2 regions of the Enterococcus sp. ZQ21 genome follow, and region 1 is predicted to be linked to the other one. Evidence: a T-box and tRNA genes for the amino acid it is inferred to sense, from the RefSeq annotation. Region 1 holds a T-box; the other holds one or more tRNA genes.
What was found. The T-box of region 1 lies ahead of serS (serine--tRNA ligase). A T-box ahead of a tRNA ligase gene usually reads a tRNA of that ligase, here a tRNA-Ser.
Positions count from the first base shown of each region.

Region 2: it has a tRNA-Ser gene. The T-box ahead of serS (serine--tRNA ligase) is inferred to sense a tRNA for this amino acid. The anticodon was not compared.

Region 1 covers NZ_CP125658.1:2,578,979-2,595,264, forward strand. The annotation lists rRNA gene QK255_RS12465 (16S ribosomal RNA) at 1-1,320, opposite strand, end outside; gene croR (response regulator transcription factor CroR) at 2,064-2,753, shown strand; gene QK255_RS12475 (sensor histidine kinase) at 2,740-3,948, shown strand; T-box leader at 3,987-4,192, shown strand; gene serS (serine--tRNA ligase) at 4,242-5,513, shown strand; gene guaB (IMP dehydrogenase) at 6,049-7,533, opposite strand; gene QK255_RS12490 (DUF1129 domain-containing protein) at 8,209-8,904, opposite strand; gene ychF (redox-regulated ATPase YchF) at 8,994-10,094, opposite strand; gene QK255_RS12500 (DUF951 domain-containing protein) at 10,103-10,294, opposite strand; gene QK255_RS12505 (ParB/RepB/Spo0J family partition protein) at 10,315-11,205, opposite strand; gene QK255_RS12510 (ParA family protein) at 11,192-11,959, opposite strand; gene rsmG (16S rRNA (guanine(527)-N(7))-methyltransferase RsmG) at 11,971-12,684, opposite strand; gene QK255_RS12520 (DNA/RNA helicase domain-containing protein) at 13,517-15,187, opposite strand; gene QK255_RS12525 (hypothetical protein) at 15,440-16,286, opposite strand, start outside.
Region 2 covers NZ_CP125658.1:1,036,969-1,053,254, reverse strand. The annotation lists gene QK255_RS05145 (ROK family glucokinase) at 1-621, opposite strand, end outside; gene QK255_RS05140 (YqgQ family protein) at 621-833, opposite strand; gene QK255_RS05135 (rhomboid family intramembrane serine protease) at 854-1,552, opposite strand; gene QK255_RS05130 (5-formyltetrahydrofolate cyclo-ligase) at 1,572-2,105, opposite strand; gene QK255_RS05125 (FecCD family ABC transporter permease) at 2,248-3,252, opposite strand; gene QK255_RS05120 (FecCD family ABC transporter permease) at 3,249-4,238, opposite strand; gene QK255_RS05115 (ABC transporter ATP-binding protein) at 4,235-5,041, opposite strand; gene QK255_RS05110 (ABC transporter substrate-binding protein) at 5,207-6,163, shown strand; gene QK255_RS05105 (dihydrofolate reductase) at 6,236-6,754, opposite strand; gene rpmG (50S ribosomal protein L33) at 6,842-7,006, opposite strand; gene QK255_RS05095 (DUF2188 domain-containing protein) at 7,219-7,665, shown strand; gene asnB (asparagine synthase (glutamine-hydrolyzing)) at 7,746-9,641, opposite strand; partial or broken gene QK255_RS05085 (linear amide C-N hydrolase) at 9,985-10,098, opposite strand; tRNA gene QK255_RS05080 (tRNA-Ser) at 10,293-10,380, opposite strand; gene QK255_RS05075 (TetR/AcrR family transcriptional regulator) at 10,524-11,090, opposite strand; gene QK255_RS05070 (DUF1576 domain-containing protein) at 11,346-12,677, shown strand; gene QK255_RS05065 (hypothetical protein) at 12,643-12,996, shown strand; gene QK255_RS05060 (cupin domain-containing protein) at 13,086-13,505, opposite strand; gene QK255_RS05055 (carboxymuconolactone decarboxylase family protein) at 13,506-13,850, opposite strand; gene QK255_RS05050 (IS30-like element IS6770 family transposase) at 14,041-15,000, opposite strand; gene QK255_RS05045 (TVP38/TMEM64 family protein) at 15,288-15,884, shown strand; gene QK255_RS05040 (glycerophosphoryl diester phosphodiesterase membrane domain-containing protein) at 16,011-16,286, shown strand, end outside.

The sequences.
Region 1 (16,286 bases):
AACTGAGAGAAGCTTTAAGAGATTAGCTTAGCCTCGCGACTTCGCAACTCGTTGTACTTCCCATTGTAGCACGTGTGTAGCCCAGGTCATAAGGGGCATGATGATTTGACGTCATCCCCACCTTCCTCCGGTTTGTCACCGGCAGTCTTGCTAGAGTGCCCAACTGAATGATGGCAACTAACAATAAGGGTTGCGCTCGTTGCGGGACTTAACCCAACATCTCACGACACGAGCTGACGACAACCATGCACCACCTGTCACTTTGCCCCCGAAGGGGAAGCTCTATCTCTAGAGTGGTCAAAGGATGTCAAGACCTGGTAAGGTTCTTCGCGTTGCTTCGAATTAAACCACATGCTCCACCGCTTGTGCGGGCCCCCGTCAATTCCTTTGAGTTTCAACCTTGCGGTCGTACTCCCCAGGCGGAGTGCTTAATGCGTTAGCTGCAGCACTGAAGGGCGGAAACCCTCCAACACTTAGCACTCATCGTTTACGGCGTGGACTACCAGGGTATCTAATCCTGTTTGCTCCCCACGCTTTCGAGCCTCAGCGTCAGTTACAGACCAGAGAGCCGCCTTCGCCACTGGTGTTCCTCCATATATCTACGCATTTCACCGCTACACATGGAATTCCACTCTCCTCTTCTGCACTCAAGTCTCCCAGTTTCCAATGACCCTCCCCGGTTGAGCCGGGGGCTTTCACATCAGACTTAAGAAACCGCCTGCGCTCGCTTTACGCCCAATAAATCCGGACAACGCTTGCCACCTACGTATTACCGCGGCTGCTGGCACGTAGTTAGCCGTGGCTTTCTGGTTAGATACCGTCAAGGGATGAACAGTTACTCTCATCCTTGTTCTTCTCTAACAACAGAGTTTTACGATCCGAAAACCTTCTTCACTCACGCGGCGTTGCTCGGTCAGACTTTCGTCCATTGCCGAAGATTCCCTACTGCTGCCTCCCGTAGGAGTTTGGGCCGTGTCTCAGTCCCAATGTGGCCGATCACCCTCTCAGGTCGGCTATGCATCGTGGCCTTGGTGAGCCGTTACCTCACCAACTAGCTAATGCACCGCGGGTCCATCCATCAGCGACACCCGAAAGCGCCTTTCAAATCAAAACCATGCGGTTTCGATTGTTATACGGTATTAGCACCTGTTTCCAAGTGTTATCCCCTTCTGATGGGCAGGTTACCCACGTGTTACTCACCCGTTCGCCACTCTTCTTTTTCCGGTGGAGCAAGCTCCGGTGGAAAAAGAAGCGTACGACTTGCATGTATTAGGCACGCCGCCAGCGTTCGTCCTGAGCCAGGATCAAACTCTCATAAAAAGTTCGAACAATCTTGCGATTGTTAAGCTCAATTTGTTTGCTAGCATATTGCTTGCTTGTTAAAAAATGTTTGTTGTCTTGAATTGAATCAAGACGCCCTACACATTTGGTTTGTCTTACTTTGTTCAGTTTTCAAAGGTCTACTTCATCGGAAGTGTTTTTCCGATTTATTTTTGGCTGCCGTAGCAACTTTTATATCATATCAGAGTGACAAGTGATTGTCAACTCTTTTTTAAAAGTTTTTTTCGATTTCGTTTTTCGAAATCTTTCAGCAACTCATTTATCATAACTTATTGTTCGTTATTTGTCAAGAACTTTTTTGAAGTTTTTTCCGATAGAATCAAGCTTCGCAAGCTGTTCTTTTTTTAACAACTCAGTTATCTTATCATGTCATTATCAACATGTCAATAACTTATTTTTTATTATTTTAAGTTATTGGTGTTCTTTTGAACAAATAATAATATATCAACATCACATACGAAAGTCAATAAGAAAATGCTTATTTATCAACATTTCCAGCTTATATGATCGTTAATTAGTTCTTCTCCTTTTTTTGTTCGTCTTTATAACCTTAAAAAACGAAAAATCCTTTTATTTTCAGTTTAACGTTCATGTTTTTGTCCTATTTATGAGAACCAAATCTCTCACCTTCTAAAATTTTCCTTAACAAAGTGCTGCTTTTATCTATTTCTGCTTTTTTTTGCTAGAATAATAGTAACAATATGACTCTGGAGGATTTATTTATGAAAATTTTGATTGCTGACGATGATAAAGAAATCGTTGAATTATTAAGTATCTATGTTCACAATGAAGGCTATGAAGCAGTAAAGGCTTATGATGGGAAAGAAGCATTATCTAAAATCAGAACAATCCCTGATATTGACTTACTTATTTTAGATATCATGATGCCAGAGATGGACGGGATGCAAGTAGTGAAAGAGCTGCGAAAAGAATCTCAAATCCCAATCATTATGCTGACAGCAAAAACTACTGATATGGATAAGATCAAAGGACTGGTGGCTGGTGCAGATGATTATGTAACCAAACCGTTTAATCCATTAGAAGTAATGGCTAGAGTAAAGTCTTTATTACGGCGTACAAAAATGCAGATTGCCCCAGATCAGCCTGATGTATTAGAAGTAAATGCATTAATCATCAATAAAGACTCTCATGAAGTTAAAACAATCGATGGGAAAGAAATCCAGTTAACAGCTTTGGAATTCGGTATCCTCTACTTGCTTGCTAGTCATCCTAATCGAGTATTTAGCGCGGATGAAATTTTTGAGCGTGTTTGGAAACAAGAAAGTATTGTCTCTGCTAAAACTGTCATGGTTCATGTTAGCCATTTAAGAGATAAGATCGAAGAAGCAACTGGTGGTGAAAAAGTCATTCAAACCGTTTGGGGAGTGGGCTATAAAATTGACGCAAGATAGTAAACGAGCAACTGAAAAACGCCGTCGGATCAACTTGACTTCAAAAGAAATCAGCGAATTGTTAGCGGAAGGAATCATCACGATCATCCTTTTACTTCTATTAAATGTTTCTATTTTGGTTGTTATCAGTTCGGTAATCAATAGTTCACCTTCTTTGTCAAATGCGATTTGGGATTCAAAGAATATTTTTGCGGAACGATTGAACACTGATTTATTTTGGAACGGTCGAAACTTTATTATTCCCTTTTTCTTTCTATTAGATATTGGTGTTTTGTATTGGCGTTTGATTCGAAGATATCGCCAAATGCAATTACGACATATCATCAGTGAACTTCATTACATCGCAAATGGAAATTATGATCATCGTATCCCTTTTGAACTTAGTGGTGACTTAAGCCGAGTTGTAACAAGTATCAATGGATTGGTAGATAGCACAGTAGCAGCGATTGAAGACGAACGTAAAATCGAGAAATCAAAAGATGAATTGATCACAAATGTTAGTCACGATATCCGTACCCCTCTTACTTCTATCATTGGATATCTAGGATTGATAGAAGATGGTCAGTATCACTCAGAAGAAGATCTTTTAAAGTATACACATACCGCTTATATTAAAGCAAAGCAGATGAAATCTTTAGTGGACGACTTATTTGAATACACTAAGGTACGCCAGCCTGCTGTCCCAGTAAATTTTTCTGCCTTTGATATGATCCAGTTGATCGAACAGTTAGCTGCTGATTTTGAGTTGGAAGCTTCTAAAAAAAATATCCAAATACTTGTGCAGTCAAAAGTAGATTCCCTTATCATGGATGGCGATACAGAAAAACTTGTACGTGTCTTCAATAATCTTTTGACGAATGCGTTGAAATATGGAAAAGGAGCTACGAAGATCGTGATCGAAGTAGAACGTGTCGGTTCAGAAGTTGTTGCAACGGTCAAAAATAATGGAGCAATGATCCCACAACAGGCAATCGATAATCTATTCGACCGTTTTTATCGTGTAGAAGAATCTCGGTCACAAGCAACTGGAGGAACTGGGCTTGGTTTAGCAATCGCTCAAAGTATTGTGGCTTTACATGGTGGCTACATTTATGCAAAATCAGATAAGCAATGGACTTCTTTCATCATGCACCTTCCAATCAAGAAAAATGAAAAATTACCTATTGATGCACAGGAAGTTATTGACGAAAGCTGAAATATTCGCTATTCTTATTACAATTATTAGAATAAATGAAAAACACAGAACCCAGTACACTTTATTCTTTTTCAGAGAGCTGATGGCAGGTGCAAATCAGCAAAGGATAATTTGGAAGTTCCAGTTCGTTTACGTGCCCTTTCGAAATAAGAAAGGTCGGTTCAACAGCCGTTATGTGTTCAACAAGTGCAGCTTATGCTGAACTTGGGTGGTACCGCGAATTTCAGACTGATTCGTCCCAAGAATAATGGGATGGATCAGTCTTTTTTTATTTTCAAAAAGGAGGAAAACATATGTTAGATGTAAAAATGATGCGACAAAATATCGAAGAAGTACAAGAAAAACTAATGACTCGGGGCGTTAAAAAAGAAACATTAGTTGAATTCATGGAACTAGATGAAAACCGCCGCAAATTACTAGTCAAAAGTGAAGAATTGAAAAAATATCGAAATGACGTTTCTGCTGAGATCGCTCAATTGAAGCGTGCAAAAGAAGATGCTTCTGCTAAAATCGCTGAAATGAAAGAAGTCGGCGGCAACATCAAAGCATTGGATACTGAAATTGCTGAAGTAGATGAAAAATTGAAACAAATTGCCACTACTTTGCCAAACCTTCCCCATGATTCTGTGCCAGTTGGATCAGATGAAGAGGACAATGTAGAAATCCGTCGTTGGAGCGAACCACGTACATTTGCTTTTGAGCCAAAACCACACTGGGAAATTGCAGAAAATCTTGATATTTTAGACTTTGAACGTGGCGCAAAAGTAGCCGGTAGCCGTTTTGTTTATTATAAAGGGTTGGGCGCTCGATTAGAACGTGCAGTCTACAACTTCATGCTTGATCAGCATATTTACGAACACGGCTATACTGAAATGATTACTCCTTATATCGTCAACAGTAAAGCGATGTTTGGTACAGGACAATTTCCAAAATTCAAAGAAGATGTTTTCCAATTGGAGAATACTGATTTAACATTGATTCCGACAGCTGAAGTCCCATTGACTAACTATTATAATGATGAAATTTTAGATGGTGCGGATTTACCTGTTTATTTCACTGCGCTAAGTCCTGCTTTTCGTTCTGAAGCTGGAAGTGCCGGTCGGGATACTCGAGGACTGATCCGTCTTCACCAATTCAATAAAGTAGAAATGGTCAAATTCTCGGATGCAGAACATTCTTACGAAGAATTGGAAAAAATGACAGCTGATGCAGAAGATATCTTGAAAAAACTGCATTTGCCTTATCGTGTAATGGCCTTATCAACTGGAGACATGGGCTTTTCTGCAGCTAAAACTTATGATTTAGAAGTATGGATTCCTGCACAAGATACTTATCGTGAAATCAGTTCTTGTTCTAACTGTGAAGATTTCCAAGCACGCCGCGCCATGATTCGTTATCGCGATAATGATGGAAAAATCCACTATGCTCATACTTTGAATGGTTCAGGACTTGCGGTTGGCCGTACAGTAGCTGCCATTTTGGAAAACTACCAAAATGAAGATGGTTCTGTCACAGTTCCAGAAGCGCTCGTTCCTTATATGGGTAATCTGAAAGTTATTAAATAAAGAGGTTGTGAAAAAGCTGTCCTGCATCAAGTAATAAGAACTGCCAAACAAAAATAGCTCCTCTGATTTTTCGTTTTGTTGGGCTTATTACCGCAGATGCAAGCTTTTGAACACTGTTTATCAGAGGTTGTGAAAAAGCCGCTTAGTTTCGAGTATTAAGAAAAATTTTGTGAAAATGGCTTTCCACATTTTTGCATAAATTGGACTTAATACCGAGAAACTGGCTTTTGAACACCGTTTACCAAGAGGTCGTGAGCCTGCCGTTCAGCTCCGAGTCACAAGGAACAATTTCAAAAAACAGCTCCTCATGTTTATTGAATATTGTGACTTGTGACCGAGGAATTGGCAGGAGAACACCGTTTACCAAGAAGTCGTAAGCCTGCCGTTTCACTCCAAACCACAAGGAGTAATTTCAAAAAACAGCTCTTCATATTTTATGAATATTGTACTTGTGATTCGGAGTTGGCAAAGGAACATTGTTTATTCAAAAAAAGAGTGGTGACACATGTTGTGTCACCACTCTTTTTTAGTATTTTTAAGATTCAACTGAATAGTTTGGTGCTTCTTTCGTGATTTGTACATCATGAGGGTGTGATTCTTTTAACCCGCTGCCGCTCATTTGGATGAATTGCGCTTCATCACGTAATTGCTGTAAATTGGCTGCCCCAGCATAACCCATTCCTGAACGCAAACCGCCGATCATTTGGAAAATAATGTCTGCAACACTTCCTTTGTAAGCAACCCGACCTTCGATTCCTTCTGGTACTAATTTATTTGCTTCATTGACACTACCTTGGAAGTAACGGTCTTTTGAACCTTTCTCCATCGCGCCTAATGAACCCATACCTCGGTATGTTTTGAATCGACGTCCTTGGAAGATTTCGAATTCGCCTGGTGATTCATCTGTCCCCGCCAACATGCTGCCTAGCATAACTGCATGTCCGCCGGCAGCTAATGCTTTGACGATGTCACCAGAGTACTTGATTCCTCCGTCTGCAATAATCGCTTTGCCATATTGACGAGCAACTGATGCTGCATCATAGATGGCTGTGAGCTGAGGTACACCTACACCGGCTACCACACGTGTCGTACAAATCGATCCTGGTCCGATACCGACTTTTACGACATCCACCCCTGCATCATATAAAGCTTTTGTCGCTTCAGCCGTCGCAACGTTCCCAGCAATCAATGTTGCATCTGCAAAAGTTGAACGGATTTCTTGGATTTTTCGGATTACACCTGCACTATGTCCATGAGCTGTATCGATGATGATTGCATCTACCCCTGCTTCTAATAAAGCATTCGCACGCTCGAATGTATCGCTTGTTACACCAACAGCTGCTGCTACAAGCAATCGACCATGTTCATCTTTTGCTGCATTTGGAAATTCGATCACTTTCTCGATATCTTTGATTGTGATCAATCCGCTTAAACGACCTTCGTTATCAACGATTGGTAATTTTTCGATTTTATGTTTTTGCAAAATCTTTTCTGCATCTTTTAGAGAGGTACCTACTGGGGCAGTCACTAAGTTGTCTTTTGTCATCACATCAGCAATCGGCATGTGGTAATCTGTTACAAAACGCATGTCGCGGTTTGTAATGATCCCTACCAATTTTCTGTTTTCAAGTGTTTCAACGATCGGCACACCACTGATACGGTATTTGCTCATCAATTCTTCTGCGTCTGCTACAAGATGCTGTGGCGTTAAGAAGAACGGATCAATGATGACGCCACTTTCAGAACGTTTGACTTTTCTTACTTCATCCGCTTGCTGGCTGATCGTCATGTTTTTATGGATCACACCTAATCCGCCTTGTCTTGCCATAGCGATGGCCATCTTGCTGTCGGTAACGGTATCCATACTTGCACTGATGATTGGAATATTCAACTTAATATTTTTAGCTAATTGTACGCTCATATCCACTTCGTTTGGTAACACGTGACTTTCTGCTGGTATCAATAAGACATCATCAAAAGTAAATCCTTTTTTCGTGAACTTTGTTTCCCAGTTGGACATTTTTAGTACCACTCCTCTAATTTAGTTTATCTATTAAAATAATTGATTTTTTCATTTAAGTCAATGATCTACATGGAATCAAATTAGCTTTCTCATAGAATACCAATATAAATCGCTTACATCTGTGTATATACTAAAAGAGAGTGCGACAGAAGTGGTTAGCTGATTGAACACCGTTTAAGAAAGAGGTCGTGAGCCTGCCGTTCAGCTCCGAGTCACAAGGAACAATTTCAAAAAAACAGCTGCTCATGTTTGTTGAATATTGTGACTTGTGACCGAGGAGTTGGCAGGAGAACACCGTTTAAGGAAGAGGTTGTGAAATCAGTGTTCTGATTGAGTATTAGAGAAACAAACGGTAAAATAGTTCCTCATATTTTGCCGTTTTTTGAACTAATGCCGAGGGTCAGCTGATTGAACACCGTTTAGCGGAGAGGTTGTGAAAAAGCTGTTCTGCATCAAGTAATAAAAACAGCCAAACAAAAATAGCTCCTCATATTTTTCGTTTGGTTGGGCTTATTACCGCAGATGCAAGCTTTTGAACACCATTTATTCGAAAAAAGGAGCTGCGACAAGACTTTTGTCACAGCCCCTTACTATTATTTAACTATGGATAAACGGAATGAGGTCCTTTACTACCTCTCAATATTTAGTAAAGCTACTACTCTGCTTTCTGGTTTATCTTCTTGGAACGGATAAACTTCCAATGATCCCATACTTTTTCTTCAAGTAGTAACGGACGGCTAAAGCAGCTGCTCCGATGATGATAACTACTATCGGATCTAATACTGGATTGATAACTGGCGGCAATAGCGTTGTCGCAGAAAACAGCACGACCCAAAGAAGTGTCGTTCCACCTAGGATAAGCAATGTTTTACCCATTCCTGGTTTCTTGCTTCGATCTGCTCCCGGATATTCATACTGATAGATGTACTTGTACATCATATAAAAGACCCAGCCCCCGATTGCAGAACCTAGAACGAGTGTAGAGAAGCCATAAGCTGGCGTTGTTCCACGTGAAAACAATCCGGTAATCGCGATCATGATACTTAATAGACCAAGCAGTAGTAATGTATTATCCAACCACATCAATAAAGGGGTCGATGTATTTTGTATTTCTGCTGGTTTATTGATGATTGCTTCCGTTCTTTCAGAGACTGTCCCGAACAATTGGCGAGCTGTTTTTCCGCCTTTTTGTTCTGCAACTAAAGTAGGCAGAATGTCATGAAGGGCTTTTACTTTTTCTTCTTCAGACAAATTCGCTGCTTCTAAAGATTTTTTCAAATCAAAAATGTACTGTTGATTTCTTTTGGTTAATTTTGTTTCTAAACTATTGTTTTCTTTTACGATTTCTCGTAATTGTTCTGGTTCCATTATCTAATAGTCCTCCTTAGCCGTTCCTTTTCTCAACGGTCGTCACAAAAGACATTCTACCATATTCTACAGCTAGTTTGATAGCCCTTTTACACATTAAAGCGGAATAACATTACGTCGCCGTCTTGTACAACATAATCTTTTCCTTCTAATCGAACACGCCCAGCTTCTTTTGCTGCATGCATGTTTCCATAATGATCCAAGTCTTCAAAAGAGACAGTTTCCGCACGGATAAATCCGCGTTCGAAATCTGAATGGATGATTCCTGCTGCTTGCGGCGCTTTGATTCCTTTTTTGAATGTCCAAGCACGTACTTCTTGTTCCCCAGCAGTAAAGTAAGTAGCTAAGCCTAACAAATCATAAGCGGCACGGATCAACTGATCCAAACCTGATTCTTCGATTCCTAAAGCTTCTAGAAATTCTGCTTTGTCTTCTTCATCTAATTCTGCGATTTCTTCTTCTGCACGAGCACTGACCACGATCACTTCTGCATTTTCTTCTGCCGCAAAGTTGCGCACTTCTTGTACATAATGATTCGCATCTGCATCTGCCACATCATCTTCTGACACATTTGCTACGTAAAGAATCGGTTTTGTCGTCAATAAGAATAGTGATTTAACGATTTTTTGTTCTTCTTCTGTGAATTCGATCGTTCGAGCAGATTTTCCTTCTTCCAGTACAGGTTTGATTTTGTCCAATACAGCTAGCTCTGCCACTGCATCTTTATCTTTGGTTTTAGCAACTTTTGCTACACGAGTATAGCGTTTGTTGATAGATTCCAAGTCTGCTAACACTAGTTCCAAGTTGATTGTATCAATATCTTCTAGTGGATCGACGCGTCCTTCTACGTGAGTGATATTATCATCATCAAAACAGCGGACAACGTGACAAATAGCATCTACTTGGCGGATATGGCTTAAGAATTGATTCCCCAAACCTTCTCCTTTACTAGCGCCTTTTACGATCCCAGCAATATCTGTAAATTCAAAAGTCGTCGGAACAGTTTTTTTCGGATGTACAAGTTCTGTTAAGCGTTGCAAACGCCAGTCAGGTACTTCTACCATCCCTACGTTAGGGTCGATCGTCGCAAAGGGATAGTTTGCTGCTTCTGCTCCTGCTTTTGTGATCGCATTAAACAAAGTTGATTTTCCTACGTTGGGCAACCCAACAATTCCAGCAGTCAATGCCATAAATTTATTCACTCTTTCTCTGCATTTTTTTCAATTACTTTTTTTAATTTCTTTTCAAAATCTCGACGGGTCATCATGACGATATGTCCGCAATTCATACATCTGATTTTGATATCTGCGCCCATTCGAATGACTTCCCAGCGGTTCGTCTGACAAGCGTGAGGTTTTTTCATTTCAACGATATCGTGCAAGTCGTACATAAAAATAGCCTCCTTTTTGTTTATTCTTCATCAAATTGAATATTCAAGATATCAAGAATTCGTGTCAAATCTTTTTGAGAAAGGTATTCGATCTCGATCTTACCTTTCCCGTTTTTTTCTTGGATAGCTACGCTCGTACCGAATTTATCCATCAAACGATCTTCGCTTTCTCGGATATAATAGGGTTTTTCCTTTGCTAGCCTTGGGATTTTTTTCTTTTCTTTTCCATCGTTTTGATTTAATTCAGAAACGATCTGTTCCAGTTGGCGGACAGTTAAATTTTCAGTTACTGCACGATTGGCTAATTTCAAGATCAATGATTTGTTTTTCAAGCCTAACAGCGTACGAGCTTGTCCCATAGATAAACGTTGATCTTGCACCATTTCCTTAACAAGATCTGGTAAAGAAAGCAAGCGCAAATAATTGGCGATATAAGGTCTGCTCTTTCCTAAACGACTAGCCACTTCTGCTTGTGTCAGTTTCAGATTTTTCATCAGCATTTCATACGCTTCTGCTTCTTCTAATGGATTCAGATCTTCCCGTTGCAGGTTTTCCAACACGGCTACTTGCATCATTGCTTCTTCGTCAAAGTCTCTGACGATAGCAGGGATCGTTTCTTTTTCAGCTAGTTTGGACGCTCGAAAACGTCTTTCTCCTGCGATGATCTCATATCCTTTTACTGCAGAACGGCGTACGATGATTGGTTGGAAGACGCCTGATTGTTCAATAGAATTAGCTAGTTCTTGCAAAGATACTTCTTCAAATGTCTTACGAGGCTGATACGGATTTGGACGCAGCTCATTCAATGGCAACTGGACCACGGTATCATCTTTTACATCCACCGTCTCTAAGTTTTCTAAATCTTGGAACAATGCATCGATTCCTCGGCCTAATCCTTTACTTTTCTTCACGACTTACCACTTCCTTTGCCAATGCTTGGTAGACTTCAGCTCCCCGAGAACGTGGATCGTAGTCGATGATCGGTTTTCCATGACTAGGTGCTTCTGATAAACGAATATTTCTTGGGATGATTGTTTCATAGACTTTTTCGCGGAAGTATTTGCGTACTTCTTCTACGACTTCATTTCCCAGATTTGTTCGTGCATCATACATGGTCAGCAAGACACCTTCTATTTCCAATTCTGGATTGAAGTGCTTTTGGACTAAACGAACCGTATTCAGTAATTGGCTTAATCCTTCCAATGCGTAATATTCACACTGAACAGGTATCAAAATCGAATCACTTGCTGTAAATGAATTGATTGTCAAATGGCCAAGAGAAGGCGGACAATCGATCAAAATATAATCATACTGGCTGCTGACTTCTGCTAAAGATCCTTTTAATCTTGATTCTCTTGCCATCATTGATGTCAATTCGATCTCTGCTCCTGCTAATTGGAGAGTCGCAGGCACAATACTCAAATTTTCATGTTCAGTGATCAACGTCGCCTCATCAATTGGCAATTCATTGACTAGAACGTCATAGATGTCTTTTGTCACATCGGGTTTTCTGATCCCGACACCACTGGTAGCATTTCCTTGTGCATCCATATCCACTAGCAACACTTTTTTGCCAAGGCTGGCAAGACAAGCACCTAGATTTACCGTCGTCGTTGTTTTGCCGACGCCACCTTTTTGGTTCGCAACAGATATTATTTGTGCCATCTCTTCTCCTCCTATTTGATTGGCTGCTTATTAGGCAGACCGGGCTTTCTTGGGTATTTCTTTGGGGTTATTTTCTTTTTTTGAATGACGATAATATGCCGTTGGTCAGAGACATTCGGCAAGGTAACTGCCTCTTCTTTGAGGAATTTACCACCTAATAAAGCAATCGCTTGTTTTGCTTCTGTCAGTTCCTCTTCACTTTTTGCTGCTTTCAATGCATAAAAATAGCCTTCTTGTTTAGCCAAGGGCAAACACAATTCTGCTAACACATTCAAACGAGCAACTGCACGAGCAGTGACAAGGTCAAATGATGCACGAAATTGAGGATTTTGTCCAAATGTTTCTGCCCGGTCATGATATAAGGAAGCATCAATTCCTAATAATCGAGTTAGTTCAGACAGGAAGGTTATTCTTTTATTCAGAGAATCAACAATCGTTATCTGCAATTCGGGAAAGGCAATTTTTAAAGGTACGCTAGGAAATCCTGCTCCTGAACCGACATCGCATAAAGATAAAGGTTGCGTAAAGTCTACTTCAAATGCTAACGTAAGCGAATCGTAAAAATGCTTCAGGTATACGTCTTTTTCATCCGTAATGGCTGTAAGATTCATTTTTTCGTTCCATTCGACTAATGTCCGATAATAGATAGCAAATTGTTCCATTTGATGATCGGTAAGCTCTATCCCTTTTTCTGCCAAAGATTGGCGAAATTCTTCTGGTATCATAATTATTCCTTTCATTGTGAAACAGCAATTGTTTCACAGATTCTCTCCCTACTTTAACGCAAAATTCCAAGACATGCAATCCTTCCATATGGATTCTTAAAAATTTGAAAAGTAAGAAACGCCGATAGATTTTTTCTTTCTATTATGGCACTCATAAAATACACATAGAAGAGAGAACTAGCTTTGAGCAATTTCTGCAAAAACTGGTTCTCTCTTCTATTTATTATTACGTATTACGCTGGTTCACTGACTTTCGCAATCTTCCCTTGTTCGATATAGACCCAAATTGATCTATCAATAATTATCAAACTGAGTCATATAGAGACAAAAATTTCAAAAATGACCTGTTAAATGGTCATCGAATATCATTTAAAATCAATACGACGGAGTCAGACACGGAGTCAAAACAAGCCCGCTGAGAGTAAAAAATATACAGTCCCATAGGTAAAGTGCCACAGGACTGTATATTTTTTTATTTGAGATTACCTGAAATGATTCCATTTACTTTTTATCTCATTTTTTCCTACTAGTTAGTATCAAATACTCTCCTATTTTCTCAATAAACTATTTTGGGCTACATGGTATCTGAAACGGCTAAAACCTTGTCATTACAGCAAAAAATCACTTTATCTCCGTTTCATTTCAGATACATTTCACTTAAGCGGATTCCATAAACCAAAAAAAAAGAACCTCCAGATAGCTTTTACTACCTGAAAGTATTTCCTAAGACACGGTCAGTTATTAACGGGGTAGGGTAATTAACTCTAATACAAGACATGCTTAGTAATCAATCACCTGTTCAAATACTTCATCATAACTAGTTAAGATGTTTCTATAAACTAAGACGTTCTTTAAATATCTTTTCTACTTTTTTATCTTCAAAATATACTCTACAACCATCGATTCCTCTTGAAAGAAGAACGTAATATATATTCAAAATATACTCAGTTAATTCGGACAAAGAAAATTCTTTTTTTAGAGGTGTTCCTCCAATGTCCTTATAATTTTCAGGAACCGCAACTATTTTTCCGTTTTTAACCGTAATGTCATTACCTATTATTACTCCAGAGTAATTAAGGTCATAACCTTGAATTGCATGTATAGATCCAATTTCTCTTTCAGAATTAGGTTTTTTAACCCAATCTTCATAAGTAGAGTTCCATCTTCTCTTAATACCATCAATCTCCCAATCATAAGGTAGTTCTTCTAACGTCTTCCCTTTGTTGGCTTTTTTGCTTATACTGGATATCCATTCTTTACAGTATCCTGCTATTACCCTATTAGTTGTTTCAGGATATGCATGAGAATGATCATCTACATAGTCAATCACTTCCTTGAAACTGTTAACAATACCAAAGTACTCATTCTTAAATACCTCTTGGTCAAAATCTCTTTCTTCGCTTAACTGAAGACCATACAAAATTCCTTTTAGATAGTCCTCTCCAGAAAAGCAACCGTTCCCGACGATCCTAAACTGTTGTGACATGGAGAGTTTTTGATAATCATTGGTTAATCTCCGAACCTCTGAAGGGCTAATGTTTTGTGGTTTAATCCCTTGATAAGGATCATATAATAAAACTAAACCTTCAGTAATTTCCTCAAGAAGCGTAATCTCTTCATCACCCTTGTTAAGATGCCTTCTCGCATTAGCATGACCTTTTTTATAAAATTTTTTTAACTTATGTGCTTCATCAACTATGATAATATCGAATTTTTCATGCTTTTTCTTAGCATCTGTTATCAATTGTGAACCAGTCTTGACAGTCAATCTACTATTCAAATTGATTGATTTGAAGATTAAATTAAATTGTCTGATTAAATTGCCGGTAGTGACTACACCTATTTTTAAATCAGGATACTTATCTGCTAAAGAAAAAGCTAGATTTGTAAATAAAACGGACTTACCCGAACCTGCAGGAGCTTCGACCAAAAATTTTGCAAATAAATTTTTTTCTACATCTCCAATAATCTCTTTTTGTTTAAGAGATAACTGTTTGAAAGGAGAATATTTAAATAACAGGCTCTCTCTTAGTTCCTTAAGATTTCGATTATTAACTAATCCTAAATCAGATAACTCATGTGTCCACAATTCATAAAATACACTGGTCAAAATTTCTTCTTTATTCTCATAAGTTATTTTTGTTTGTCCATTATTTCCATTCGCAAAAACAAACTTAGTTTTATCTGCTTCTGCAATCATGTAATTGAGTAATAGAGATTCTAAATCTAAGATAGCTGATTTGTGAAATAATTTTGAATAGATCACTAAGCAATCAGTAAATAGTCGATAATTGATTTTGGGATTTTTTTCAGCTAAATGTTCTTTATGTCTATTTTTGAAGCTACTCGTTTCACCAATGTATATCATTTTATTTCTTAAATTGAAATATATATACGTAACTGGATTATTAATTAAAATATCATTTTCTATTTTTGTTAAATCATTTAATATTGTTCCTTCATATAATTTCAACTTCACTGTTCTATAATACGACATATCCATCTCCGCCAACTTCATGTTATAAATTTCTTTTTTTGTTCAATAAATTTGAACTTAGTATAACACAAAACTTTTAATTGGCTCATATTTTTTGAAGAGAACTCTCACCTGAACATGTCGTCCTAACCAATTTAAGATAAAACAGTAATAACTTTAAAAAATGGACATACATAAAAAGTGTTGATAAAATTTACTTATCAACACTTTTATTTTTGCTATTTTACTCTCGAGCAACTAAGCTACCTAGCAGTTATTTTATTTAAAACCATTAACTAGAAAATCTGTAAATTTCATTTGTAGATACTTTTTTTCATCAATTGTTGTATCAATATTTTCTAATTTATTAAACAATTCTAATAATGTATATGTGTTCTTTGCTGTTTCTTCTGCTATCTTGTCCATTTCCCTTTTTGCGTGACTATTCAATCCGTTCTTTCTAGTTCTAGATAGCTTATCAAAAATTACATGTAGCTTTTGTTCGTCTAACTTAGTGTTAAGTCTAGCTATATCAATACCTTTAACAAAGTCTTTTGATGAGTGATCCAATTCGTCAAATCTAGTCAATCTACTCCTTACTGTATCGATCCTCATGGCATGTGTGACATCTAATATTTTATTACCAATTGCAGTTGCTTTATTCCCGCTTTTATCTTTGATAGTATAAATTAATTCAAACAGTATGGATTGCTCTCGTATTTCACTATTAGAGACCTGTATACCAATTTCTACTTCATAATTTTTACCTAAAGCAATTGTTTTTGTTAACATAACTCTCACATCTAAACTAGAATCAGTTATTTTAGCGTAGTCAATATATGATGGATTATTCATTTTTTTAGAATATTGATGTATAGCATTTAATGACAGGTATAACACAATATTATTGTCATAGTTTTTATATCTATTTGAAGAAGTAATCGTCCTCAAATAGTGTTCACCTTCGTTTTTTCCATTAATAAAACGATATTGCTTTTCGTTTTCTTGGGATTTTTCGAGAAGATATACTATCGTTTCACGTAACAAGTCTTTTTGACCAGTTTGTAAACAAAAATTATAAAACTTACCTAAGCAAAATAATTGATCTAAAAAAGTCGTGCTAAAA
Region 2 (16,286 bases), 1.1 Mb from region 1:
ATCTCCTGCGTATTCTTCTGCCAGGTAACGTCCTAGACGTACCACACCAGTAGCGCTAGATACAGTTTCTAAACATCCGCGTTTACCGCAAGTACATTCGAACCCTTCAGGATCCACAGTGATATGGCCGATCTCTCCGCCTGCTCCGCTCACGCCATGGATCAAATTCCCGCCAGCAACGATACCACCGCCAACACCTGTTCCTAGAGTAACGAATACAACGTCTGGATCGTTTTCTCCAGCACCTTTCCATCGTTCACCTAAAGCAGCCACATTCGCATCATTATCGATAGCGAATTTGATTCCTGTCCCTGCTTCAATCAGTTTTTTCACAAATTGTACTTCTGTCCAGTTCAAGTTATATGCACCAATAACTGTTCCAGCGTCACTGTCCACGCTTCCTGGAGTACCCATACCGATTCCAATAAAGTCTTCGGCTTTCATATTATATAAATTCAATCGATGGTTGATTGATTCGATGATTTCAGGAACGATATGTTTGCCATCATCCAAAATATTGGTATCGATGCTCCATTTTTGTTGAATCTCTCCTTCTGGTGTTAAAATTGCAAATTTTGCTGTTGTTCCACCTAAATCAATCCCAATAATTTTCTTGTCCATTACAAATTTCCTTTCTTTCGGCTTTCTTCAATTCGGTGCTCTCTTTTTAATATGCGCCACGCTGTCATGTATGTATCATGATCGATCAAACGGCTATCATACAGATTCCGCAATTCAATAGTCATCAATTCAATATCATAGATGCGTGCACCCACATAGATAAAGATGCCAAATTTTTTGAACAGCTGCTGTACATCATATAAGCTCTCCATCTTTAAGCACTTCCTTCATATTATACAAGTAAACCATATTTTTTTAAACCCAGTAAAATACATATTACAAAAAGAAATACAAAAACTAGTGTAGAAAGAATCTTCTGGTGTATCGAATAGCTTGTCTGCTGTTTCGGTAGCCCTAAAATGTTCCCTAATACTAAACCGCCCACCAGTCCGCCGAGATGTCCCCAAACATCTACAGAGGTGTCAAGAAGACCAAAAACAAATGTCATCGCAATAAATAAAAGAAAATGTCTGACTAGTTGTTGGATCGCCGTATTATATTTAAAATGAAATCCTAAAATAAACAACGCACCAAACAATCCGAATATCGAAGTGCTTGCACCACCAGACAAAACATTCGCTTCGTTGAAAGCAAAACTTGCTGTATTTCCCATTATCCCGCTGAACATATAGATCAGGAAAAAACGCCAGTGACCGTATATTGCCTCGATTTGTTGCCCCATAAAATACAATATCAGTGAGTTCATGACGAAATGCATCACTCCAAAATGGATGAAGATTGGTGTCACTAAGCGCCACCATTCATTGAAGTGAACAAGATAAGGACCATACATTCCAGTATAATAAGGAATTTCAAGACGCGGAAACAACTCCATTATAATGAAGACTATTGTCTGTATCCCCAAAAAAGCATAGGTCCATAACGGTCGCCTCAACCATGCACGCATTTTTATTTGCTGTTGATAATTCATGAAAACCTCCCATTTCATTTTAGTCAATAAATAATTGTTGGATCTTCTGATCAAAACTTTCCGGTTGCCATTGTTCATTCAATTGTTCTCGAAAAACGAGGCTGCATGTTTTTCGATGGAAATTTTTTAAATACCGGTCGTAATAACCACCGCCAAAACCAATTCGATAACCGGCTCTATTGTAGATAATCCCTGGTACAATGAGGAGGTCGATCATTTCCGGCAAATAAAGCTTCTCTGATTGTGGCTCGAGAACGCCAAAACTCGAACGTTCAAAAACGGTGTGTTCATCCATTTCATAAAACGCCATCTGACGTTTTGGTAAAGTTTTAGGAACAACTATCTTCTTTTGTTCTTTTTTCGCCCGTTGGATAATCCGCTGTGTATCCAGCTCAAATTCATTTGACAAAGTCGTCCCTATCACTTGTGCCGACTTCCAGTACTCGCTTGCGAATAGCTGTTCATAGATTCGCTGTTCTTTGTCCTTTTTCTTACCGCTTTTGGCCAGATTTTTCAGCTTTTCGATTCCTTGTCGGCGTAATTTTTCTTTCATTTGCTCCAAAAAATCACCCTTCCTTCTCTCATAAAATGGTATAGGAAAAAAAGAAAAATAGCAATCGAACTTTCAAATAAATGTATAAATAAAAGAAAAAGAAGACCTAACAATGATCGGCCTTCTTGCCTTTTAATGAACTTCAACCGCTCAGCACGTGTTTTTGTCTGATAAACAATACATACAGAAAATATGGCGCACCAAAAAAGGCAATCAAAATCCCTGTCGGTATTTCCCCACTTGGCAGAATCACTCGTGCAACAATATCTGCACTAAGTACAAAAACGGAACCAAACAAACTGCTTAGAATAAAGGTCCAGTGATTTTCTTTACGTACGACTAGCTTCGCAGCATGAGGAGCCAGTAGTCCTACAAAGGATAAACTCCCTGTCACCGCTACGCTACCGCTTGCTAAAGCAACAGCTAACAACAAAAGGATTTTTTGACTTTTAGCCACATTTAGCCCTAATCCTTGCGCGCGTTCTTGACCAAATGATAGCAAGCCAATCCGCTGCGCATAAAATCCTCCTAGCGGAATCAAGATAATCGCCCATGGAAGAAGCGCCCAAACATAGGACCAGCTCGCACCCCAAATCGATCCCGCCAACCATGCATTGACAAATCCATAATTTTCCTTTGACAATTGGATGGTGCACAACAACGTTAATGCAGAAAGACCCGCATTAACGGCAATACCAGACAATAAAATACGATTCATCCCTAAAAATCCATTTCGATCATAGGCCGCAAGATAGACACAGCAAGCAGCGAGAATACCACCTATAAAGGCTACGACTAGCAACAGAAACGGCAGAGAATATTGTGAAAAGAAACCTAAATAAAGCATCACTAGAAATCCAGCTCCCGCATTGATCCCCAATATGCTAGAATCTGCCAATTCATTTCTCGTCACTCCTTGCAAGACATAACCAGAGACACCAAGACAAGCACCTGCTAATAAACTGATCAGTAATCGAGGAACACGAAACTCTCCAACAATCAGCGCCAAAGAAGAGGAGCCTTTCCCTATGAACGTGTCAAAAAGCTGATCAAGATAAATAAAAGGCGTGCCAATCATCAAACTACCTACAGACAAGACGATAAGTAGAAAAAGCAAGAAATACAACGTCCAATATATTCTTTTCACCGTTGTTCCCTCCTTACTTGTATCAGTAAAAACGGAACGCCAATCAATGCGATGACTAATCCAAAAGGTGTTTCAAAAGGTGGATTGATCATCCTTGCTGCAAAATCCGCCAACATGACCAGTCCGCCTCCAACTAAAAAAGAGACAGGTAGGACATAACGATAGTCTGTCCCAACCATTCCGCGAACAATCGGCGGAACCAACAGCCCAATAAATGAAACAGGTCCGACTAACGAAACGGCAATGGCTGCTAACACTGCAACTAGACAGAAAACAATCAACCGTGTTCGTTTAGGATGACCTCCAAGAGCTAATGCATGGGTTTCACTCAAACTAATCAAGGATATCGCTTTTCCTAATGAAAAAGAAACCAAGACAGCAAGCACATATACAGGGAACAACACTGTTAATTGTTTCCATGTGATATTGGCAGCTCCACCTACAAACCAAAAAGCAAGATCCTGCTGTAGATTAAAAAATTGGGTAAGTGCTTGACTGATTGCAGTAAAAAAAGAACTAATAGCTACGCCAGCTAAAATCAGCTGTAAAGGATTCATGCCCATTTTCGAAAACTGCAAAAAGCCAAATACGAGTAAAGTCACAGCAAAAGAACCTGCCAATGACACCAGAAACACAGAAAAGCCAGAAGCTTTGGGCCAAAAAGCAAAACTAAGAGCCATTGCCAACGAAGCACCAGCGTTGATTCCTAGTAAACCTGAATCTGCTAAAGGATTTCTTGTCACTCCTTGCATCAATGCACCGCTCAATGCAAAACAACTCCCTACGAGAAATGCCCCTGCAACCCGAGGCAAACGAATGTTTCTTATGATTTGATGACTTTGTTTTGATCCATCAAAATCAACCAACGCCTGCCAAAAGGCTATTTTTCCCACACTCGCTGCGCCATTTGAAAGAGCAATAAAAAAAATGATCAAAAGAACAAAACAGATCAAAAGCAAGAGTTTGTTTTTTTTCCTAGCCTTCATAGTTGATCCTCCTGCTCTTTTGGCAACAGATCATACGTCAGAAAAACTGGTTTATTCGTTTTTGGTAGTGTGACGATCGTTGCATCAATCTCAAATATTTTTTTCATACACTCTTTTGTGATCACTTCTTCAGGTGTACCTTCCGTGATCAATTCACCGTTTTTCATTCCTAGTAAATAATCAGAAAAACGTGAAGCAAGATTAATGTCATGGATCGACATCAAGATCGTTGTTTGTTTTATTTGATTGATTTGAGTCAATAACTGTAGGATCTCTAATTGGTGTGACGGATCTAAAAACGTCGTCGGCTCGTCTAAGATCAAGATATCGGTTTCCTGAGCAAGTGCCATAGCGATCCAGACACGCTGGGTTTGTCCACCAGACAACGTTGCGATATCTCGCGTGCGATATCCAGACAAACCTGTTGCATCCAAAGCCCACTCGATTGCTTCATGATCTTGTACATCCATACCGCTAAACAGTTTTTGATAGGGATATCGTCCGTAAGATACTACTTCTTCTACTGTCATACCTATAGGATGTTCACTAGTTTGTGCTAATAAAGCAATTTTTTTTGCAAGTTCTTTTGAACTGTATGTAGATATATCAGAATCATTGACAATGATCTTTCCTGATTTCACAGGTATTATGCGGGTAAAGCTTTTCAATAAAGTAGATTTTCCACTTCCGTTTGGTCCAATCAAGCTCGTGATTTTCCCTTCAGGAATCGTAACAGACATGTTTTCAATAATTTTTTTATTTTCGTAGCCGGCTGCAATATCAGCTGCCCTTAGTCTCGTCATTTCACCCATCCTTTCGCTGAAAATCATTCTCAATTATGACGCTGTTTCACTATTTCGTCAAGCGCTACTTTCATATCTATAGCTAAATGAAGCGGTTGACAGCATTCGAAATATCAGGAATAATAACCAATGAGAAAGATTCTCAATTATGTCAGGAGGAAAGAAATGAACTTAAAAACAAAAGTATTCACATTATCTAGCATATTGCTGTTGGCTGGAGTATTGAGCGCTTGCTCCCCCTCTTCAGATAAAGAAACAGCTACACCTACCAATTCGACGACTTCATCCACCAGCACGCATACAGTCACAGATACGCTTGGACATAAAGTCGACATTCCAAACGCACCTAAACGGATCATCGGCAGTTACTTAGAAGACTATCTGATTTCCCTAGGAGAAAAACCTATCGCCCAATGGACAGTGGGCAGTGGTTCTATCCAAGATTATCTGCAAGATGATTTGAAAGATGTTCCAACTATTTCTTATGATCTTCCTTATGAGAAAGTATTAAGCTTCGAACCTGACTTGCTGTTGATTTCTTCTTCCGCTACTGTCGAAGGTGGGAAATACGAGCATTATAGTAAAATCGCGCCAACTTATGTCGTAAAAAACGGAACAGACGTCACATGGGAAGAACAACTAAAAGATGTCGGCAAGGCTTTAGCAAAAGAAAAAGAAGCAGAAAAAGTCATTTCCGATTATCAAAAATCCGTCAAGAGCACTCGCGAAGAATTAGCAGATAAAATTGAGAACAAGACAGCTGCAGTGTTATGGGTGACCAATAACTCCGCCTTCATGGTCAGCAAAAATCGGTCAAGCGGTAGAATCGTATATGACGATCTAAAATTTGGTGTGCCTGATTTAGTAGAAGAAGTGTCCAAAGAAGCCACTTCTGACTGGTCTGCTGTTTCTTCGGAAAAACTAGCTGAATTAGATGCTGATTACATCATTCTTGTAAACAGTGATAAAGATGCCGCTATGTTCAATGAACCAAGCTGGAAAAATCTCAAAGCAGTGAAGGACGATCACGTACTGCAATTCGGCCCTGAATCTAGCTGGCTATATAACGGACCTATTGCCAGTCAGGAAATAGTCAATGATATCAAAGAAAAGCTAAACTGATTTTAACTAAAAAAGCATCTTCACGTTCATTCGTGAGATGCTTTTTTATTATTAAAAACTGAATACCAGATATTATTCTTCTTTTGAAACAACCCTATTTTTTACTCTTTCCCATTTTTGAAAACGATGGGCATATAAATTTTCCTGATCCGTTATTCCCTCGTATTCCTCTATAAGAGTGAACTCTGAAAAATCGATATCCCCAATATACGTATCTCCTTCAAACGTGCTATCAATCAATGTCCGCCAGATTCGACCGGTGTAAGGAAGAAGTTCTTGAAAAATCCGACTGCCACCCGAAACATAGATATCTTCTGAGATTGTTTGACTATACGCCAAAAGTTCATCGATTGAATGCATCACTTCTGCATTTTCTTTCGTGCGAAAGTTCGGTTGCGTTGTCAACACGATGATATGGCGATAAGGAAGTGAGAGATCGCCCATTCCTTCATAGGTCTTTCTTCCCATCACTAAGATTCGATCCATTGTATGTTCACGAAAAAAACGCATGTCATTTGGCAATCGCCACGGTAGCAATCCATTTTTGCCGATCAGACCATTTCTATCTTGTGCCCACATTGAAATAAACATATCATCCGCTCCTTATGATTTTAGATGGTTTGAGATAAAAAAAGTCTCAATTCTTTGACCAGCAAGGAATTGAGAACTTTAAAAACATTATTTTGTTTCACGGTGCAAAGTAACTTTGCGTTCGCGTGGGCAATATTTTTGTTTTTCCAAACGATCAGGATTGTTACGTTTGTTTTTGCTTGTTAGGTAGTTACGTTCTTTACAAGAAGTACACTCTAAAGTGATGTTTACGCGCATGTTTTTCCCTCCCATTTTTACAAGAATCCTCTAAGATGACTCTCAGACTTGATTATCTTACCATGATTTTTTCTAGATTGCTAGTGTTTTTCACGATTTTGTTAAGTAAAACTACTTGACGATAAATACAACGGTTTTACTTCTCAAACAAAATCTTTTTCTTTTTGTATAAATACCCTTACACTTGTTTATATAGATTATGTTTTTTAATAAAGGGGGATATTAATATGCCATGGAACATGAAGGACTTTCCTGCATCAATGAAAAACTTAGATAAACTGACAAGAAAAAAAGCAATCGACATCGCAAATGCACTGTTGGATGAAGGGTACCCTGATAGCCGTGCGATCCCAATTGCCATTGATCAAGCAAAAAAATGGGATGAAGATGCTAGTGAATCAGAAAAACGAACCTTCGAAAAAGAAAAAAATCCAAGCAAGACGGATGAACACGATACGAATCCTCGTGCCGGAAAACTGCTTGATTCAGATGTGATCGTAGAATATGAGGAAGAACAATGGATCGTGAAATCTAAAGGGGCAAAAAAGGCAAGCAACCATTTTGATACAAAAAAAGAAGCAATCGAAAAAGGAAAGCAAGTAGCTCAAAACAAACAATCAACTTTGATCATCTATAAAAAAGATGGGACAAAAGAAAAAGAAATCAGTTACTAAGCGCTTAAAAAGAAGCATAGAGACAAGGAGATCATCTCACATGTTTCTATGCTTCTTCTCATATTGTTGTTTCTTTTTTATCAAACAGTCACATAGTCGATTGCTTCTGCTTGCGGAATCGTTTCATCGACAAAGTAAACTTTATACCATGTCAAGAAACTGAAGATCGTCCAGATTTTACGTTGTTCTTCTTTACGTCCTTCGTGATGGTCATCTAGCAACTTCATGATTTTTTCTTGATCAAAAAATTCTTTTGCAAAATCTGCTTCGAATAATGCTTTGACTTGTTCGTAGCCGTGTTCTTCTTTCAACCAAGCTTTGATTGGCACAGGGAATCCTAATTTCACCCGATTCGACCACTCTTCTGGAAGATGTTTGTTCGCAGCTTGTCTGAAAATATCTTTTGTGTTGTTTTGATTCAACAAGAACTTACTTGGTATTTGTTGAGCCAATTTCATGACTTCGATATCCAGTAAAGGTACTCGGACTTCTAGAGAACTAGCCATAGAAAGTTTATCTGCCTTCAACAAAATATCTTTTGGCATCCATTGATGAAGATCGACGTATTGCATCTTATTGACTTCATCTTTGATTCCTTCTGTTTTCTCGTAATGAACAGTCATGATCTCATTCACAGACGGCGCTGTTTGATATTTTGGCGTCAACACTTCTGATGCTTCTGATTCTTCGAACACTCGAGCATGCCCGATAAAATATTCTTTTGCTGGCGCAAGTGATTCATATAAATGGATACGTCCATGGAAATTTTTCATTTTTCCGATTTTACGTCCTAGATTATAGCGTGTCCCTTTTGGCAATTTTTTCAGTCCTTGCGCAATCACACGGATAAATTTTGAATTCGTGTGGAATCCATACGTTTGGTATCCCGCAAATAGTTCATCTGCCCCTTCTCCTGATTGAACCACCCGTACACTTTGTGAAGCGAGATTTGCTAAAAAGTACAACGGCACGCAAGAAGGATTTGAGTCTGGTTCATCTAAGTGATACTGAATCAATGGGAATGCTTTAAAAGACATGTCTCCGTCGATCACTGCTGCCGTATTGTCTAAGTCCAATAATTCTGTTAGTTTTCTGGCTTCAATCGCTTCATTATAGGTTTTATCATCAAACCCGATTGAGAAAGAATGATCTGGTTTCAATACAGAGGTTACATAACTGGAATCGACCCCGCTGGATAAGAAAGAACCAACTTCTACATCGCTGATTGTGTGTGCTTCAATAGAAGCTTGAACAGTTTCGTCGATTTTTTCGATCCATTCTTGTCGGGAATGCGTTTCTTTTGTTTCAAAATCTGCATCCCAATATTGTTGAATGTCCAGTTTTCCGTCTTTATACGTATAATAATGGCCTTCAGGCAAACGATAGACACCTTTGAAGAAGGTTTCACCGTTCAATGGAGAATATTGGAAAGTCATATAAGGTTTCAATGCTTCTTTATTCAATTCTTTATTAAAATCAGGATGAGGCAAAAAACTTTTGATTTCTGAACCAAACATAAATGTTCCGTTCATTTCTGCATAATAGTATGGTTTGATCCCAAAATGGTCTCTCGCACCGAATAACTCATTTTTTTCATTATCCCAAATAGCAAAAGCAAACATTCCGCGGATTTTTTGCAATAATTCTGTTCCCCATTCTTCGTAACCATGCAAAAGGACTTCTGTATCTGCATGTGTTTGAAAAACGTGACCAGCTGCAATCAATTCTTCTCTCAAAGGCTGATAATTATAGATTTCGCCATTAAAAATAATGATCTTTGTCCGATCTTCATTGTAAATAGGCTGAGTACCGCCCTCTAAGTCAATAATACTTAATCTTCTGAATCCTAAAGCAACGTGTTTATCGATATATTCCCCTGAACTATTAGGTCCACGGTGAACGATTCGATCCATCATTGTATTAATAATTGTTTTTTTGTTGTCCTTGTCGTTAACAAAACCTACAATACCGCACATTTAACTTTCACATCCTAATATAAAATTACTGTTTATTTCATCCATATGCATCTTAACATAGAATAAATAGCGGACGAATATTTTCTCTCTTACAGTTTCGTCACGTGAAAACAAAAGATGAAAGTTTCTGTTTTTACAGAAAATAAAGTCCCGATATCTAATTTACCATGTTTTCTTTTTTGAGGCTATCTTATTCTCTTCGTGTTAAAAAAATATTAGTGGATGCTGTTCAAAAAATAGCCTCCAGACAAAAAGACACGACCGAAAGATCGTGTCTAATTATGACTATATAAGAAAATATGCAGCCAAAGAGAGCTCTTCATTCGCTCATCGACATAGTTGAATTGAAATTATGATTTCTTGGAATGATAGTAACTACTTCATTATAAGAAATCTCATAATCAAAGTTCCTTCCAAAAGAATGGTCTTTCGTTGCATAAGTGATCGCGATGCACATCGCTTTCCCCCTAAACCAAATCGTTTTTACACTTTTATCTTACATCTGGTATTTTTATATCAAAAGAAAAGTCCAAGGAGATTTATTTCCTAGCATGTATGAAAGATCGTACTCAGAGGAAATCAAAAAATATTTTGGGCTAAACATACAACAAAAAAGACACGATCGAAATCGTGTCTAATCGTTGATATATAAGGAAGGTACGGGATTTGAACCCGTGCACCACATTACTGCGGCTCGCCGGATTTCGAGTCCGGTGCATTACCACTCTGCCAACCTTCCGTAAGTACTATTTTTAAACTTTTTCCACGAAATGTCAAGCCTATTTCTAACAGATAAATAACAGAAACCGTTTTTTTACAAAAAAAGTCCATTGACAGTTTACAGCCAACGGACTTACCGGTCAAATTCATAATGATAGAACACTATCTGATTGTTTCAGGATTATCTAATGCTAAAATCGAGTCAATTGTCCGTTTGATCAGTGCGATGATTTGTTCTTCTGTTGGATGCATGATGTTTGATGACATCAATGATGCTAAGCCAGTCACCGCTACCAATGTACCAGTATGCAAGGCATCGATATAATCATCCGATAATTGATTGTATCTTTCATCTTCTTTGACTATTTCACGGAAATAGTTGTAAGAAAAATCATGCATTTTCTTTCCGTCCCCATGTTCATCAATGTACAATGCCATGTAAAGACTATGATGTTTCTTTGCAAAGTAGATATAGTTCAAACCGAGATCAATGATTTTATCACCCGTGCGCTCAATAGGGAAAACATCTTCTTTTAGTTGTTCAAAGATTGAATCCAATAACGTATTTTTCAAATCTTCCATGTTTTTGAATTCCAGATAAATTGGCTGAGTCGAAATCCCCATCTTTTTCGCAATGTTTCTCGCAGTAAATCCTTTAAACCCTTCCTTTGCAACAACATCATAAGCAGCTTTTAGAATTTGATCCTTGGTATAGACTTTTCTTCTCATTAAAACTCCCCCACTTCTTTACTGCAGTATATGTTGTTTTATTGTACCCTATTTTTAGTATTTTTTGCAAACATTTTACTCAAAACGTTATATTTTAAATTTTTTTCTCAGTCTTCTTTAACTTTTTTTGCAAAATTAAAAAAATTTGGTTAAATTCACTGGGTTCCCTTACATTTTTAGTTTTAACCTAAATGATAGTTGACCAAATCTTTCATTTCAAGTTATAGTTAAAGAAAACGAAAAAGAAGGTGTGTAATGGAAAACGAAACTGACGTTATTTATATTCATCCTCAAAAAAGAATCGTTTCACAGAAAAGAAAATATTTTTATCTTAGTTTTACAGGTACTTTTTTTCTTTTTATTGGCTTAGTTTCTGGTACACCTGCCGCTAATTGGAGTGGACTACTGACTATTCTTACCTCGCCAAGCAATCTTCTGACAGATTATTTTGCTTTGGGTGGTTTTGGAAGCGCATTTATAAACGTTGGGATCTTGACCTTACTTTCTGTGCTTTTGGCTTACCGGCAAAAGGTGATTTTAAATGGCCCCTTATTCGCTTCGATTTTAACAGTTACCGGTTTTTCTTTTTTTGGCAAAAACCTTTATAATTCGATCTCGATCATTTTAGGTGTATACCTGTATGCTGTATTTGTCAATAAACCTTTTTCTCAGTATATTATGATAGGACTGTTCGGCAGCGCATTGTCGCCGGTCGTTAGTTACATTACTTTCGGTATGCGCTTTCCTTTGCTAGTAGGTGTTCTGCTGGGCAATTTGGCCGGTATAGCAATTGGTCTTCTTCTTCCGCCATTGGCTGCTCAAACTTTAGTTTTCCATCGCGGGTTCACGCTTTATAATATTGGATTTACCTCAGGCTTGATTGCCATGGCTTTTACTGCTGTTTTGCGATTGTTCAGCTACTCGATTGTCGAGAATACATTGGTTTCCAATGAATACCATTCCCCTCTCGTCTGGATCATTTTCGGCTTTTTTTTGCTGACAGTCGGTTTTGGTTTCTATTATAATTCCTTTCGACTTTCGGGTATTCGAGAGATTTTCGATTCCTCTGGAAAACTGACAACTGATTTCATTGCTAATTCTGGTATCGGTGTTACTTTGATCAACATGGGGCTAGTTGGTCTAATGCTTTCTTCTTATGTTTTGCTGGTTGGTGGTAAGTTAAATGGACCTGTCATCGGTGCTATTTTATCTGCAGTTGGTTTCAGTGCTTTTGGTTGTCATTTGAAAAACAGTTTTCCGATACTAGTCGGAATCTTTCTTGCTTCTTTGTTTGGGACATTTCATGAAATCACCAGCACCGGCATGCTCGTTGCCGCTGTGTTTGGGACAGGCCTCGCGCCCATAAGCGGTTTTTACGGCAGTTTTTACGGTGTAATAGCTGGTATGTTACATATTGCTCTTGTCCATAACGTCAGCACTTTGCACGAAGGACTCAATTTATATAACAGTGGTTTTTCAACTGGATTCGTTGCAGGCATCCTTGTACCGATACTAGATAACTTTACCGCTGTCAGAAAGGAAAAAAAGACACTTGGAAAAAGAATTATCAAAAAGAATCATCGATGAGCTTCTTACTTATCTATATTCCCACGAAATAACTGAAATACGTATTGGCGTAGAATTTGCTGAGGAGGGACTTTTCATAGAAATACAGGGCACAACAGAAACTCAGCCAGAAGATCTAGATGTACTTGCTGATTTGCTGAACCATCCTCGAGACCCTAGCATGGAAATCTACTATCAGGAGCTATTAGGTAATCCTCGACATGATTGGGAAGATTATCATCTGCTAGGTAGTTTGATTGACGATGTGGAAATCATGTATGCCCAGCCGATTATCAATATCAAGATTTTCCGGCGTGCTTCTCCTCGCCCCTATTATTAACCTATTTTACAAAACAGCTTCATCCACCTAAAACAGCTCCTGAAAGTTCGATTAAAAATCTACTTTTAGGAGCTGTTCTAAGCTTGATATTATTGATTTTCCAATCCTTTGTATAGTTCATCTGTTACAGGTTCTAAAAACTCTGAATTACCAGCAGTGATCGCCAAATGTTCAAACCAACTGTCTTTTGTCGCACCATGCCAATGTTTGATCCCTTTGTGCGTTACGACGACATCTCCAGCCATTAATCGTCTTGCTGGCTTTCCTTCTTCCTGATACCAGCCTTCTCCTCCGGTCACAAGTAAGATTTGATAGCCGTCTGTATGGACATGCCAGTGATTGCGACAGCCTGGTTCAAAAGTTACATTCCCTACACCAACAGAAACTTCGGGATCGTTTACTAACATATTCAGATAGCTTTGTCCGGTAAATACTTGAGCGTATGCTTCGTTTTTTTTACCTGCTGGAAAAATCACGCCTTTTTGTATTTCTTCGTGTTTTGTCATCATTTACGCCTCTTTCTTATCTTCTCTATTTTCTTCTAGATAGATTTCTTTTGCTAAACTAAAAGCCGACCAAGCTTTTGGCCACCCTACATAAAAAGCTAAATGGGTAATGATTTCTGCTATTTCTTCACTAGTAATGCCATTTTGCTTGCCAATTTTCAGATGAGCTGGCAATTGTTCAAAATTCCCTCCTGAGATCAAAGCAGATAGGGTGATGATACTACGCTGATGAGGAGATAATTCTTTTCTTGACCATACTTGTCCAAATAAAACATCGTCATTCAATTCTGCAAATTTTGGTGCAAACTCCCCCAATTGATCTCTTCCTGCGGTTTGTTTTTCTGCCATTTTTTTATTTCCTCCGTTCGTGATTGCTAGGTGATTCGAACATTGTTCTTAATTACATCATTATCTATTGTTTCTTCGCATTTTATTTTAAGCCCCATTTTTTAACCTGTCCAATGCTTAGTTTATTCCATCAGTATGCTTTCCAAGCATAATTGTTAACGTTTTCTATCTTTTTTCTATTTATGATTTGTCAAATTAAGCTAGAATAAAATGCTTCTTGTACATAGCTCAAAAATATTTCGATTGGTGTTCTGTAATTCAATGATTTTCTTGGAATATGATTACGTTGATTGCTGACACTGGAAATAAATGTCTGATTCACTTCTCTAAAATCCATTGATTTCGGCAGTCCATTACGACGCAGAATCCCGTTAGAATTCTCGTTTAATGGGCGTTGAGAAGGTGTTCCAGGGTCCGCAAAATATATATCAATATCATGTTGGTTACTAATGGCTTTCCAGTTAGAAAATTCTTTTCCACAGTCAAACGTAATAGATTTAAAGAAGTTTTTAGGGAAGCGAGAAAACCATTGATTAAGGGCAGTTTCAATATCTAATGCCTTACGGCCGTTGGGTTTAATCGTGATAATGACTTTAGATAATCTTTCAACTAAAGTAATGACGGCACTTTTATGATGAATGCCAACGATCGTATCACCTTCAAGGTGACCAAACTCAGAATTGAAATCAGGATAATTATCAGGTCGATCATGGATTGAGCGCTGATACTGTTGTTTTCCCCGTTTTTCCTGATGGCCATTGGGTTTTCTTTTACCTTTCATCGGTAGTGTGTCAATATCAAATATTCCTTTAGAAAATAAACGATAAAGTGTTCTCATACCGCATGAAACAGGCCTTTCTTTTCGCCCGATAATGACGTCAGGCGTCCAACCAAGAGTGACTTTCTCTTTAATGTAATCTACTTCATGAGCAGGTAATTGAATGACTTTTCTCCCACATTTTTTCTTATTTTCTTTATACTGGTGCCAATAATCAAGAGCAGTCTTGCCTTGCTTGAACTTATTGACTACATTATAAATAGTTTGTATAGCACGTCCCATTCGGTTAGCGATTTCAACCGGCTTATTATGTTGAAGATAATATGATTCTATCATTGTCAGTTCGTCTATGGTAAGATGTTTGTAGGTCATTTATGGTTACACTCCTTTGTTTTCTTTCGTCGGAAATACAATTTGAGTGTACCATAAATGCCTTTTTATTTTTCTAACTTAATTTTACAATTCGCGATTTTTGAAAAAACAAGATATTAAATAAGTCTTTAGTTGGATGTTTTTTTGAGATTATTCTTTTATACTTATAATGAACGTATGATGAACTTACAAAATTGTTTGTTTTCTGTCATCTTAAAAAGTGGCGCAGACAGTTGCTTTTCTAGTAAAGTATAGATATCAAAGAACCTCTAAGGAGTTGATGAATAATGAATATTGCTGCCTCTCGAAAACTGATAAATTTCATTTCCATTATCGGATTAGGTCTATCAATCGCGCTGACGATTTATTTTATTAATTTAGGTGTTTTCAAAGATTTGAATGCTTTAAGAGGATTAGTAGGTGATTCGATCATTCTAGGTCCGGTCATTTTTATCTTCATCCAAATCTTGCAAGTGGTTATTCCAATTATTCCTGGAGGAATCAGCACTGCAGCGGGCGTCCTGATATTTGGTCCTTATGCTGGCTTTATTTACAACTATGTTGGAATCTGTATTGGTTCGATTATTATCTTTCTTCTAGGACGACGTTACGGAAAACCATTCATTCTTTCCATGATCAGCGATAAGACCTATAACAAATATATTGGCTGGTTAGACAATCAAAACCGCTTTGAAAAGCTGTTTGCTCTAGCTATTTTTCTTCCGGTTGCTCCGGATGATGCGTTATGTTTGATGGCTGGATTGACAAACATTTCAGTGAAACGATATACACTGATTATTTTGATTGCTAAACCACTATCGATTTTCTTATACAGTATGGCTTTGATTTATGGAGGACAATATCTAAGTGGTCTGCTTGGTTAATATTTATTTTGCAAAATCAGTTATTGATTGATTACCAATGTTAATTCTGGGAAAGGGTCTGCAAGATACATTGCGCCCTTTCCTTTTTCATTGGATTTGCGCTACAATGTGAAAGTAGGTGATAGGATGTATTATTTGAAACGTAGCTTAGGCAACGCGTGGGATTTTTTGAAAGGGACACAAGCTTATTTCCGTGATGTCTTGCTGATGCATGGCTTTATTTTATTTATTTGTTTACCCTTATTGAGCAGTACGACTCGTTTTATTTTGCACCGAGGAGCAATTGACTATTTGTCTTATGACAATATTCCTTTGATTTTCTCTCAGCATCCTGGAGTTCTGCTGTCGTTAATCGCCGTTTTACTGACGATTTTACTATTGGTTTATTTCGAATTTGCATTT